DNA from 3 places in the Enterovibrio makurazakiensis genome. Region 1 is predicted to be linked to each of the others. Evidence: predicted binding sites of a transcription regulator. Region 1 holds the regulator's gene; each other region holds the start of a gene.
The links. Region 1 encodes CRP, which controls carbon source genes, mostly activating them, when cyclic AMP is high. Its sites were predicted from a motif close to TGTGANNNNNNTCACA; they were not measured.
Positions count from the first base shown of each region.

Region 2: the regulator CRP is predicted to act here: its motif matches at 2,877-2,892, upstream of cdd (cytidine deaminase).
Region 3: the regulator CRP is predicted to act here: its motif matches at 2,001-2,016, upstream of nagE (N-acetylglucosamine-specific PTS transporter subunit IIBC).

Region 1 is NZ_JAKJSE010000019.1:105,702-110,102, reverse strand. It holds gene L4D06_RS15330 (DUF3187 family protein) at 1-907, shown strand, start outside; gene L4D06_RS15325 (YheU family protein) at 916-1,134, shown strand; gene L4D06_RS15320 (phosphoribulokinase) at 1,204-2,073, shown strand; gene L4D06_RS15315 (OsmC family protein) at 2,254-2,661, opposite strand; gene crp (cAMP-activated global transcriptional regulator CRP) at 2,898-3,530, shown strand; gene L4D06_RS15305 (hypothetical protein) at 3,712-3,909, shown strand; gene L4D06_RS15300 (DUF1338 domain-containing protein) at 4,027-4,401, opposite strand, start outside.
Region 2 is NZ_JAKJSE010000008.1:202,883-207,283, forward strand. It holds gene purT (formate-dependent phosphoribosylglycinamide formyltransferase) at 1-747, opposite strand, end outside; gene L4D06_RS07175 (DMT family transporter) at 924-1,808, opposite strand; gene cdd (cytidine deaminase) at 1,930-2,817, opposite strand; gene L4D06_RS07185 (CidB/LrgB family autolysis modulator) at 2,953-3,657, opposite strand; gene L4D06_RS07190 (CidA/LrgA family protein) at 3,657-4,004, opposite strand; gene L4D06_RS07195 (hypothetical protein) at 4,122-4,401, opposite strand, start outside.
Region 3 is NZ_JAKJSE010000004.1:347,553-351,953, forward strand. It holds gene nagA (N-acetylglucosamine-6-phosphate deacetylase) at 1-1,063, opposite strand, end outside; gene nagB (glucosamine-6-phosphate deaminase) at 1,079-1,879, opposite strand; gene nagE (N-acetylglucosamine-specific PTS transporter subunit IIBC) at 2,145-3,641, shown strand; gene L4D06_RS01650 (beta-N-acetylhexosaminidase) at 3,737-4,401, shown strand, end outside.

The DNA.
Region 1 (4,401 bases):
TTCCCGACTAGGCCCGCTCATTGTACAAAGCCAAGCGCCTCTGCAAATCACGGGTTTGACGCCCTTGCTGCACGACCCCACAATCTTAAAAAATGGTGAAACCGATGTGTTCGCCTCAGCGGCTATTGCCAGTGTTTGGGCTAACACGCCAGAATATCAATTCGATTACTACCACAATCAATTCATGGTCGGCTTCTTACATGCCCCGAGTGATACCAATAAAATAGGAGTCTGGTATCAATATCGCTATGCGGCCAATAACCGTTTGGATGGCCTGACCGAGAAATTTCATAGCATGTTCGGCATAGACCAAAATGGGCGAACTGAGGTCGACGAAGACCGCTTTTTTATCGACTTTCCGAATGACAATTCTGCACCAAGGGAAGACTTTGTCGGTGACCCCTTGCTCAGCGCCATCAATCTCTATGGGGAGCACACCGTCTATCGTTCGGCACATCATGCCGTCAGTGTGGGAGCAACGCTGTTTTTTAATCGAGTGAGTCATGGCACGTTTGCCAACACCTCTTTTGAGCAAGCTTTGCAAATAAACTACGGCTATCAACGCAACAAACATCACGTCACCGCCTCTTTGGCAATCGTGTATCGCCCAGACAAGCCTCAGCACTTCGTAAGCGTGAAATCGACAAGCATGAGCGGCGGCATCAGTTACCAGTACCAATGGCGCAAAAATCACGAATTCATTGGCGAATACCTGCTCTCGCAGGCAAAAACAGACACGGAGAGTTTGGGGGAGTTGAACGCACCCGTTCATGAGTTTGCTCTGGGTTATCGCTACCTTTTTGATGCCAGTGCGCTAGAATTGGTGGCCTTGGAAAATATGTTTAATCACGATAACAGTACCGATATCGTGTTTACTGCCACATTCCGCCACCGTCTCATGTTGTAGGTATCGCGATGATCATCCCTTGGCAAGAAATCCCAGAAGAAACGCTTAGAAATTTAGTTGAACACTTCGTGCTACGTGAAGGCACGGACTACGGCGAGCAAGAAGCGAGCTTCGACGAAAAGGTCGAACAGGTCTATATCCTGCTCAAAAACAAAGAGGCAATGGTGGTCTATTCCGAGTTGCACGAAACCGTCGATATCAAACCTGCGCGATCACTCACCGCCTAACGTCTACTTGACCCAATCGCAACACCCTGTTAATTGTTTGACATCTTTTTAAAATTGACAGGGTTTGTCATGTCTGCAAAACATCCTATTATTGCAGTCACCGGTTCATCCGGCGCAGGAACCACCACTACATCTGATGCATTTCGGAAGATCTTCAACATGATGGACATTCGTGCCGCGTGGGTCGAAGGTGACAGTTTCCACCGTTTTACCCGTCCAGAAATGGACGTGGAAATCCGTAAAGCAAGAGATCAAGGCCGCCATATCAGTTACTTTGGCCCGCAGGCCAATGACTTCCCTAGGCTTGAATCTTTTTTCGACGAATACGGCAAACACGGCACTGGGCAATTTCGTCGGTATCTACATACTTTTGATGAAGCGGTTCCCTACAACCAAATGCCGGGCACCTTTACCGCATGGCAAGATTTGCCAGAAAACAATGACGTGATGTTTTACGAAGGACTTCATGGTGGCATTGTAGACGGTGACATCAACGTCGCACAGCACGTCGACCTGCTCATAGGCATGGTGCCCATTGTGAATTTAGAGTGGATTCAGAAATTCGTGCGCGATACGCGTGACCGCGGGCATTCGCGTGAAGCCGTCATGGACTCGATCGTGCGCTCCATGGATGATTATCTCAACTACATCACACCGCAGTTCAGCCGGACACACATTAACTTTCAGCGCGTCCCGACCGTGGATACTTCAAACCCGCTGAATGCCAAAGGCATACCGAGTCTTGATGAGAGTTTTGTCGTTATCCGCTTCCGCGGTATTAAAAAGGTGGACTTCCCCTACTTACTGGCCATGATTCAAGGCTCTTTCATGTCGAGGCACGATACGTTAGTCGTCCCCGGTGGGAAAATGAGCTTTGCGGTTGAATTGATTATTCAACCTCTTATTCAACAATTGATTGAAACAGGCAAGATTAGCTAAGCCAGAAAGAAAGAAAGAACGCTATCTGTCTGAAAGTCTTGGCAACAGCACAACCTAAGACCTTGCCAGCTCATCGCCTAAAGCACGAGATATGAAGGGCAATGCCCTCCATATCTTTGTTTTATCAACCGACAAACATGCAAATGCCCTATGTCTCTTCGCTACATTCAAACAGTGCAGCTAGGCGATATCTCGCACTTCATAGGAATGCGTCATTTCCATGCCCGCACCTAGCATCAAACACACAGAGCAATATTTTTCTAAACTGTCTTTCACCGCTCTGGCTACTAGTGAATCTTCCAATGCCGACCCTGTCACGACAAAGTGAAAGTGTATGCCCGTAAACAAACGAGGGGCTTGCTCTCTTCGTTCAGCCGTTAATACAGCTTCACAATGTGAGATGGCTTGATTGGCCGATTCTAAGGCCGCGACGACGTCAACCGAGCTGCATCCTCCCGCTCCCATCAATACCATTTCCATGGGGCTTGGTGCTTTTTCACCCCCATCACCATCCATGACAACGCTATGACCCGAATTTGATTGGCCTAGAAAAGTCTTATTTCCGCACCACTTGACGCTTGCTCGCATCTCTTTCCTCCATTTACTTTCAGTGTCGTGATCTTGTCCACGTTTTTAGCCTTTAATAGGGCACTAAGTCCATATCAAAATCAAGAAATCGTGCTGGAAAAAGGATAAACTCAATGACTCAAACAGAGAGCTTGTAGCCTGACGGTTGACACTTTATGCTATCCGACGGACTTGTGCCGCAGGACGGTGGGCTAAGGAAGACTCATCAGGCAACAACTGCAGAGGAAATGAGAGATATGGTTCCAGGAAAACCTCAAACAGACCCAACACTAGAGTGGTTCCTTTCACACTGCCACATTCATAAGTACCCTTCTAAAAGTACGCTGATCCATGCTGGTGAGAAAGCAGAAACGCTGTACTACATCGTGAAAGGTTCTGTGGCTGTACTGATCAAGGATGAAGAAGGCAAAGAGATGATCCTTTCTTACCTCAACCAGGGCGACTTCATTGGCGAACTGGGCCTATTCGAGGAAGATCAGGAGCGTACAGCTTGGGTTCGCGCTAAATCTCCATGCGAAGTCGCTGAAATCTCATTCAAGAAGTTCCGTCAGCTGATTCAAGTGAATCCAGACATTCTAATGCGCCTTTCTTCTCAAATGGCTCGTCGCCTACAAGTGACTAGCCAGAAAGTAGGTGACTTGGCATTCCTAGATGTGACAGGTCGTATCGCGCAAACATTGCTGAACTTGGCGAAACAACCAGATGCAATGACTCACCCAGACGGTATGCAAATTAAGATTACCCGTCAGGAAATCGGTCAAATCGTGGGTTGTTCACGTGAAACCGTTGGTCGTATTCTGAAAATGCTTGAAGAGCAGAACCTAATTTCTGCACACGGTAAAACTATCGTGGTATACGGCACTCGCTAAACCGTTTTGCTTTGAAGTGAAAGCCACCTCTTTAGGTGGCTTTTTTGTTTCCGCGTGTTTTTTGTTTCTGCGTGATAGCTGTCACACGAATTTCATCACAGAGTTCCCAATTTGGTGCTAAGTTTCAGTGCAAGGTGTGTATGAATATACGTGCACAACATGGACAAGCTGGAGTCCCGATATGGACATGGAACGTCATGCGTTTGGAAGCAACCCTCCCCCATCAACCATCGGACCGTGGGGGCAAGCAAGCACTGAATTGACAGGTTTTACTGGAATGTCTCACTACCAACTACAACGCATGCTTGGTGATGATGAGCAACGCTCTACGCCGCCCACTCATACGGAATGGCCATCCCATTCAACCGATCATCCATAGAAGCTGGGTATTGAAGCTCGGTCTTGTTACGTCATTTTTAAGCAGCGATAGTGACAGTCGCTAAGAATCTAGTGACCGTGACTCAGTGCACTCTCGCCACCTAGCAATGGTGATGACCTATTGGTCAGTGCTTTCAAAAATTTTATCGGCAGACGCCTCGACAAAACCTTGATACAGAGAACCATCAGGCAAAGGATAACGCTTCGCGAATTCATAAAACCCTCCTGAAACCTGCCTCTCACCATCACTAAATTTCACTGTCACCTTGTCAGCCATGGTGGCTGATTGCTCCAAGCGCACTTCAGAGTCGCCTTTTACTTCACCACCAGATTCATTAATAGCAAAGCCTGACTGACGCAGCACTTGGTTGACATCCGCCACTTCGTCGAGTGAACTCAACTGGTTCACACTTACCGTAAAATGGTTGGCACCAAAGCCATGTGCGGATAACCAACCTGCATACTCGCTTTCACCAGAAAGTAATTCATAGGT
Region 2 (4,401 bases), on a different contig from region 1:
GGCAACGTCTTCCGCGGCAGCACGCGCTTTATCACTCATTACTTGTGGTTGCCATGATTCGCGATAGTCACCGTCTTCTTGGCGATGTCCAATTGGTGCGCAGAAATGAATGCCATCAATCGCGCTAATGGTAAGCAGGGTGATTTCGTAATCAAATTCGACAAAGCCTTCGATGATGACGCGTCCGGCACCTGCACGGCCACCTTCTTGAGCGTATGCCCAAGATGCCTCAATGTCAGCATCGGTTTTAATCACACTTTGGCCTTTGCCAGAGGAGCTCATCACTGGCTTAATCACACAGGGTTTACCCACAGATTCGACTGCACTGCTGAATGCTTCAAATGTATCGGCAAATGCATAAGGTGATGTGGCGACACCAAGGTCTTCTGCAGCTAAGCGGCGGATGCCCTCACGGTTCATGGTGAGTTGGGTGGCGCGTGCGGTAGGGATAACATTGAGTCCCTCTTTTTCTAGCTCAACAAGGCGGTCTGTTGCAATCGCCTCGATTTCTGGGACAACAAAGTCAGGTTTTTCTTGTGCAATGATCGCGGCGAGCGCATCACCATCAAGCATATCGACGACATGGCTGCGATGTGCGACTTGCATCGCGGGTGCATCAGCGTAGCGATCACAAGCGATGACTTCAATGCCAAGACGTTGGCATTCGATGGCCACTTCCTTACCTAATTCACCAGAGCCTAATAGCAAAACACGCGTTGCGCCCGGACGAGTAGCAGTTCCAAACATGATTATCTTCCAACAATGCAATTAACTGCTGGTGATTTTACCTTAAGCAAACGTTTGCGCAAGCGTTTGCTTTGGCGGTTGGTCCGTTATTGGTTGCTATGATTCTGATTGAGTATGGGCGTGCTGAAACAAACGGCCACTATAAGTGGCCGTTTGTATACGAGAGTTCTAGCGGTTTAAGCCGTTCTTGGTTTGCGAGTTTCCCAATGTGTAATGAAAAACACGGCAGCGACAATAATGGCAGCACCCAACCACAAACGACCTGGCGGTACCCAGCCAAACACTAAGAAACCAAATAGCACGTTGAGTGGCAGTTTTGCGTTATCAAAAGGCTGAACAAATGACGCATCTGCCGCCGCATAGGCTTTGGCTATGGCCCATTGCGCAATGGCAGTTAGTAAGCCAGCCCCGAGAAGCATGAGCCAAGCTGTGTTACCTGTTGGCAGCGTCCATTCGGGGATCGCCAAAACAATGTTGAACGGGGTAATAAGCAGAAGGAGATAAACCACCATGGTTGTTGGTGAATCTGCATGAGATAACTTTTTCACCATCAAGGAGTATGTCGCCCAGAAGAATGCAGCCCCAATGGGTAATAGTGTGGCCAAGTTAAAATCATCAGACCATGGTTCAAGAATGATCATTGCGCCGATAAACCCGCTTAACGTCGCTATCCAACGGGCAGGGCCAACACGTTCACCCAGAAACAAACCTGAGCCTATGGTGGCGAATAAGGGGGATGTCATTAGCAGCGCGATACCTTGCCAAATCGGTACGGGGTAGGCAAGCGCCCACAACCAAAGTTGTATCCCAATGACTGAGAAGAACACGCGTAAACAGTGCATGCCGAGATGGTCGGTTTTTAATGCTTCACGAATTCCCATGCTACGCAGCCAAGGGATCATCGCAACAAGCGCAATGAAGTATTGGATAAAGGCGACCGTCGTAGAAGGCAGTTGCATCTTGAAGCTTACATATTGGGCTAGACTATTGACCATCGCGAAGCAAACGCCAGCGGTAAGCATCCAAGAAGCGCCAATAATAGGGTTGTGAGGTTGGCTCATGCGTGTTCAGAATTTAGAAAAAGTGACGTGATAGTAGCTAACTTTTAACGCGGGGTATAACGAAAACGCCAGTGTTTGCTGGCGTTTTTCTTTTTTGGACGACAAATGTGCGTTATTAGCGCTAAATCGCCAAATAACCCAACGGAATGTCTGGGTTTAGTGCTTCAAGAATGGCTTGTGTATCTTGCAGATGGCTAACAACAGCACGGGCTTTTTCAACCAGAACAACCTCTTGGATGTCCTCCAATTTTACGTCAGCCAAGTTCATCGCAATGAGAGCAACTTGAAGTGGTGGAAGGCTTGGATTGAATGCCGCATTTTCAGCATACATGCCAGAATATACGTTGCCGTTGATGTCTCGAATTGCTGCACCACTCAAATTGTGTGAGTAGGGGGCATGGCTACGATTGGTTGCCGCGACGGCAGCTTGTACAAGTGGCTCGTCTTCACTGATAGTTAAACCGTGATCAACCGGCGCAAGCAGAGGCTGTTCGATACCGAGGTCTGCTGGCCCAAATGGCTCAGGCAAATATTCATGCAGCAATTTGGCATCACGGTTGGGCAGTTGAATGTTGAGCTTATCAGCGCCGTTAATTTCGTTCATAAACTGGCGGCAGTGACCACAAGGGCTGTAGTTAATTGTGATGTCTTTTAGTGCCGTTTCGCCTTTTAACCAAGCATGACTAATGGCTGATTGCTCTGCATGAACAGCTTGGCTCAATTGAACGCCTTCAAACTCCATGTTTGCACCAAAGTAGAGCTTGCCTGATTCGCCACGAGCAATAGCACCGACATAAAATTTAGAGATGGGTGCAACAGAATAGGCTGCTGCCAAAGGCAGTAATGCAACGCGCAGGTCTTGATCGGACAAGCCTGTGATTTCAAGCAAGTTATCGTATTCTTGTGCGCTAATAGTCGCATCAAATTCTGGAGAAGCGCACAGCGTTTCTATGGCTTCTTTCAGTGGCGACGAAAGCGCTGAAATGGCTTGTTGAATGCTAACTCGCATGTTTGCTCCAAAGGCAATGGTATGGCTGAGTATTCTACGGGCAAACGCTGGATAATAAACGTGATCAAAATCACTAAGTCAGTGCAATCATATCTCATGTTTCATAAATATAGGTGACCTCACATGAATTCGATTTCATTTGAAGCAAGTCGTGATTGCGTTGCAATTAACAAATAACTCAACGACATGGAAGATAAATGGGGCAAGTATTGCACTGATAATGCCGCAAATAACCAATGCTAACGAACTGAACGCACCTTCCTGATAGTTTGTCTCTGCTGCTTTTGCCGTTCCAATTGCGTGAGATACTGCGCCAATTGATAATCCACGCGCCAACGGTGATTTGATCTTCATGGCGTTTAAAAGTGGGTAAGCGAACAGTGCCCCGAGTAGACCTGCAATAACCACCAGAGCGGCAGTAACCGCGGGTATGCCGCCAATACTTTCAGCCGTACTTAATGCAAAGGGCGTAGAAATCGACTTAGGCAAGACAGACGCCGCAATTTGTAAATCGCCGCCAGCTAGAAGAGCGATAACCGATCCAAGAATCATTGATAGAACACTTGCACCTGTACAAGCTATCAATATGATTTTCCATTGGCGTCGAATCACGTGCATTTGTTCGTAGAGAGGATAAGCCAGAGCGATCACTGCTGGGCCGAGCATAAAGTTGATGATGGCATTTTGGTCAAAATAGGTTTCATAGGTATTGTCCGTGAATACCAGCAATGGCATCAATACCAACATACTGAGCAGCATCGGATTAAAGACGGGATGGCGTAACTTCAGCGCAACCTGACGGGCAATAAAATACGTGACTAATGTAGCGAACAACCAAATCATTCTTCGCTCCCCTGAGATCTATCAACAAGTTTTGCCACAATAACAAACACCAGCAGTGAGCTTAGTGCTGTGGCACTGAGTAGTGGAATTGAATCGCTGATGAGAAAATGGAAATGGTTCATTAATCCCATGCTGGCTGGAATGAAAAACAGCGGCATGATGGTGATGAGCAATGTACAGGAATCTTTAACCCAGCGAGCGGGTACTATGCCAGTTGTGAGGCTCACAAAAAGTAACAGCATGCTTACGATGCTGCTGGGTATAGGAAGATGTAACAGCTGAGTCAACAAACTACCAATCAGGTAGTAAACGGCAATGAGGACAAAGCCAAGAAGATGTTTCACGGAGAAAAGCCAGCAAGGTTGAACGTAATGCTATTTTAAACTGAGCTGGCTATGAAAATCTTGTTCAATGCGAGGTTATTCCCACTATTGCACATTAGTTAGGCAAATGTGTTCGTGTTACATAAAGTAGGCAAATGCAGCGGCCACCGTTAAGAGCGATATTAATGTGACAGCGATAATAGGAAGAATGTGGCGATTGGTACCGATGTTATCAATCACAGGTTCGTCAATGTGAACATCGAGCGGATCTGGCACGGATGGATCCGGCGCAGGCATCGCCTGGCGTTGGTAGGTCTTTTGAGGCAAAGAGACGCGATAACCATGATCACCAACCACATCTAACGGAAGTGCTTTTTCGCCTTGTCGATATGACTTAGATAGCAGTGAGCACAGACTG
Region 3 (4,401 bases), on a different contig from region 1:
CGACATATCCATTCTTGATAGCCCCTAGCTTGTCATCCATACCGATTGCACGTGCTGGATACAAGGTTGCCATGCGGACCACTTCATCCAAAGCGATGCCTACATGTTCGACAGAGTTCTGTACTGCTTCAATCATGGTCAATGCCGAACCGCCAAGTGTGCCATTCTCATCAACACACTTACCATCACGGTAATATACTTTCTTGCCTACAAAAATAAAGTGATCCATGTCTGCTCCTGCTGGCGCTGCTGCGTCAGTTACAAGAATCAGTTTCTCACCTTTCAATTTTTGAGCAATTCGCACGTTTGCATAGTCAACATGAAAACCGTCAACAATAACGCCTGTGTATACTTCAGGGGTGTCGTAAATCGCACCCACCATGCCTGGCTCGCGACCAGCAATGGGTGTCATTGCGTTAAACAGATGTGTTGCGAACGTAATACCGGCTTTGAAGCCTGCACGTGCTTCAACATAGCTCGCGTTCGTGTGACCAGCGGAAACAACGATACCTGCATCTGCCAATTGGCGAATGTGTGCAGCCGGTGTTAGCTCGGGCGCTAGGGTCACTTTGGTCACAACATCAGCATTTTCGGTGATGAAATCGATCATCGCATCGTCTGAACGACGGATGAAATCAACACTGTGAATGCCTTTCTTAGCGACGTTGAGGTATGGACCTTCTAGGTGCAGACCTAACGCTTGATGTTGGTATTGTTCTTGATAATCGCGAATTGCACTGACAGATGCCTTCATGTCTTCATCAGAAGACGTGATCAATGTAGGCAGAAAACTGGTGCAGCCAGATTTTAGATTCGCTAAATGCATAGTGCGGATCGTATCTGCAGTCACTTCATCGTTGAACATAACACCGCCACAACCATTAAGCTGTAGGTCGATGAAGCCAGGGCTTAGGTAAGCGCCGTCTAAAGAACGGGTTTCAATGCCTTCTGGCAATTCCTTTTCTGGACAAACGTTCTGGATCAAGCCGTCATTCACGATGACAGCATGATTATCCAGCACTTCGCTACCAGTAAAAATTCGGCAGTTAGTCAGTGCGTACATGAATGTTTCCTTACCTTAAAGGTTTTTGATGTTTTCAGCTTCTAGCTCTTGGAAGTACTTAACCGTCTTCACTTTCAGCTCAGCAGTCGAAGGTTCGTCACAAACCATCAGTGCTTTAGGGTGCAATTGAAGCGCAGACACTGTCCATAGGTGATTCACCGAACCTTCAACCGCAGCTTGCAGAGCCAAAGCTTTGTTGTGGCCAGTGATCAGAATCATCACTTCTTGAGCGTCAAGCAATGTACCAACACCAATCGTCAATGCATGTTTTGGCACTTGATTGATATCGTTATCAAAGAAACGAGAGTTAGCAATTCGAGTGTCTTCAGTCAAGGTTTTGATACGAGTACGTGAAGAAAGTGACGATGCTGGTTCATTGAATGCAATGTGACCATCGTTGCCAATACCACCCATGAACAGGTTGATCTTGCCGTACGATTTAATTTTATCTTCGTAGCGCTGGCATTCAGCTTCGTGATTATCAGTGTTGCCGTTCAGCAAGTTGATGTTTTCTTCTTTAATATCAATGTGATTGAAGAAGTTGTTGTACATGAAGCTACGGTAAGATTCTGGGTGGTCAGCAGGGATGCCACAGTACTCATCCATGTTGAACGTCACAACGTTTTTGAAGCTTACTTCGCCTTGCTTATGAAGGTTAATCAGTTGTTTATACGTGTTCAGAGGGGTGCCACCAGTCGGCAAACCCAGAACAAACGGACGATCTTCGGTTGGAGCGAATTTGTTAATAGTATCAACAATATGGCGTGCTGACCAAAAGCCTACTTCATGTGCGGTTTGTAATGGGATAAGTCTCACGGTACACCTCTTAATTAATTCAAATTCAGACTATACAGCATAGTGGTTCTGTATCTTAGTTTTCATCATAAAATAAGTTTTATGAGGGCGCTAGCAAAAAACAGGATTACGTATCGTTTTGAGTGACAAAAATCACAATTGCACCTGTTTTAATTTGCGGGGCGAAATTAATGGAATAAACTCCACCTGACTCACATTGGATAGTAAAAAAAGTCCCATGTTGTCATTACAACTCTGAGAAAGAACCACTATAGGGGGAACACAGGTGAATATTCTCGGTTATTTCCAAAAAGTAGGTAAGGCGTTGATGGTACCAGTTGCCACTCTTCCTGCCGCTGCAATTCTAATGGGTGTTGGTTACTTCATTGACCCGAATGGTTGGGGCGCAAACAGCGTTCTAGCTGCATTCTTGATCAAAGCGGGTGCCGCAATCATTGATAACATGTCTTGGCTGTTTGCTGTAGGTGTTGCCTACGGTATGTCTAAAGACAAAGATGGCGCTGCTGCTCTTGCAGGTCTAGTGGGTATGTACGTTGTTACAACGCTACTGTCTCCAGGTGCTGTTGCTCAAATCCAAAACATTGATCCAAGTGCTGTTCCAGCGGCTTTCGGTAAGATCCAGAACCAATTCGTTGGTATCTTGGTCGGTATCATGTCTGCAGAACTGTACAACCGTTTCTCTCACGTAGAACTGCACAAAGCATTGGCGTTCTTCTCGGGTAAACGTCTGGTTCCAATCGTTACCTCATTTGCTGCAATCATTGTATCTTTCATCCTGATGTACGTATGGCCAACTGTTTACGGTGGTCTAGTTAACTTCGGTGAAGGCATCCAAGGTATGGGCGAATTGGGTGCAGGTATCTACGCATTCTTTAACCGTCTTCTTATCCCTGTTGGTCTGCACCACGCTCTGAACTCAGTATTCTGGTTCGACGTTGCAGGCATTAACGATATTCCTAACTTCCTGGGTGGCGCTAAGTCTCTAGCTGAAGGTACTGCAACTGTTGGTGTAACAGGTATGTACCAAGCGGGCTTCTTCCCAATCATGATGTTCGGTCTACCAGGTGCAGCGCTAGCTATCTACCACACTGCTAAGCCTGAGAACAAAGAGAAAGTAGCATCTATTATGATCGCTGCTGGTTTCGCATCGTTCTTCACTGGTGTAACTGAACCACTAGAATTCTCGTTCATGTTCCTAGCACCAGGTCTGTACGTATTGCACGCATTGTTGACGGGTATCTCTGTATACATCGCAGCATCTATGCAGTGGATTGCAGGCTTCGGCTTCTCAGCAGGTCTTGTTGACATGTTCTTGTCAACGCGTAACCCACTTGCTGTTAACTGGTACATGCTTATTGTTCAAGGTTTCGTGTTTGCAGGTATCTACTACGCTGTGTTCCGTACCGCGATCGTTAAGTTCAACCTGAAAACTCCTGGCCGTGAAGATCTTGATGAAGACGCACCGTCAAACGGCGTTGAAGGTTCTAAAGAGACCGGTATTCTGGCTCGCCAATACTTGAAAGCGCTAGGTGGTCATGACAACCTAACGACTATCGATGCATGTATTACTCGTCTTCGCCTGACTGTTAAAGACGGCGCTCAGATTGATGAGAAAACACTGAAAGCACTAGGTGCGATGGGTGTTGTTAAATTGGGTACAAATAACCTGCAGGTTATTCTGGGTCCATTGGCAGAAATCGTAGCTGGCGAAATGAAAAAAGTTGGCACGACTGAAGATTTGTCTGAAATCAAACTGCCATAATTAAGAAATACTGACTAAATAGTCAATATAGCCGGCCCTTAGCGGGGTCGGCTTTTTTTGGGCCAAATTTGGCCAAATTCGTAGGGTAAATAGAAATGAAAAAGACATTTAAGATGGGAATCTTATCTGTAGCGGTTGCTGCAGGTCTTGCAGGTTGTGGTGCTTTGCCTTCAGGTGCAGCACAACAGGCAACTGTGGATGCATTAGCGGCTCAATTGGACATCAGCTACGCAGTTGAAACCAATCATGGTGCTCAAGAAGGCTTAACCTGTCAGGATATGGGTGCAGAGTGGGCATCTTGTAACAAGGTTACAATGACCATTGTTAACGACGGCGACGCTGTTACTGCTAATGATTGGAAAATCTATCTGCACAGCATCCGTGTGTTTTTGGATGTAGCAAACGAAGACTTCACCATCGAACATTTGACCGGTGATCTTTATGTTCTGACTCCAACATCATCTTTTGATGGTTTCGCAGCAGGCGAAACGGTTGAAATTCCCCTGATTGCAGAATACTGGCAGTTGTTTGAAACTGACTTTATGCCGCGTGCCTATGTGGTTGCTGGTGACGCAACACCAAAGACGATTGCATCGCTAGATACTGAAAACGTTGATGCATTTGTGGCTGAAATTGATGGCAACAAATGGAAGCGTACCCCTGAAGACAATAACATCCTAGCGACAGCAGCCTCCCGCTTTGCGAAAAACAGCGACGTTGCTCAGCTGTCTGATGGTGCTATTGAAGCTTCTATCATTCC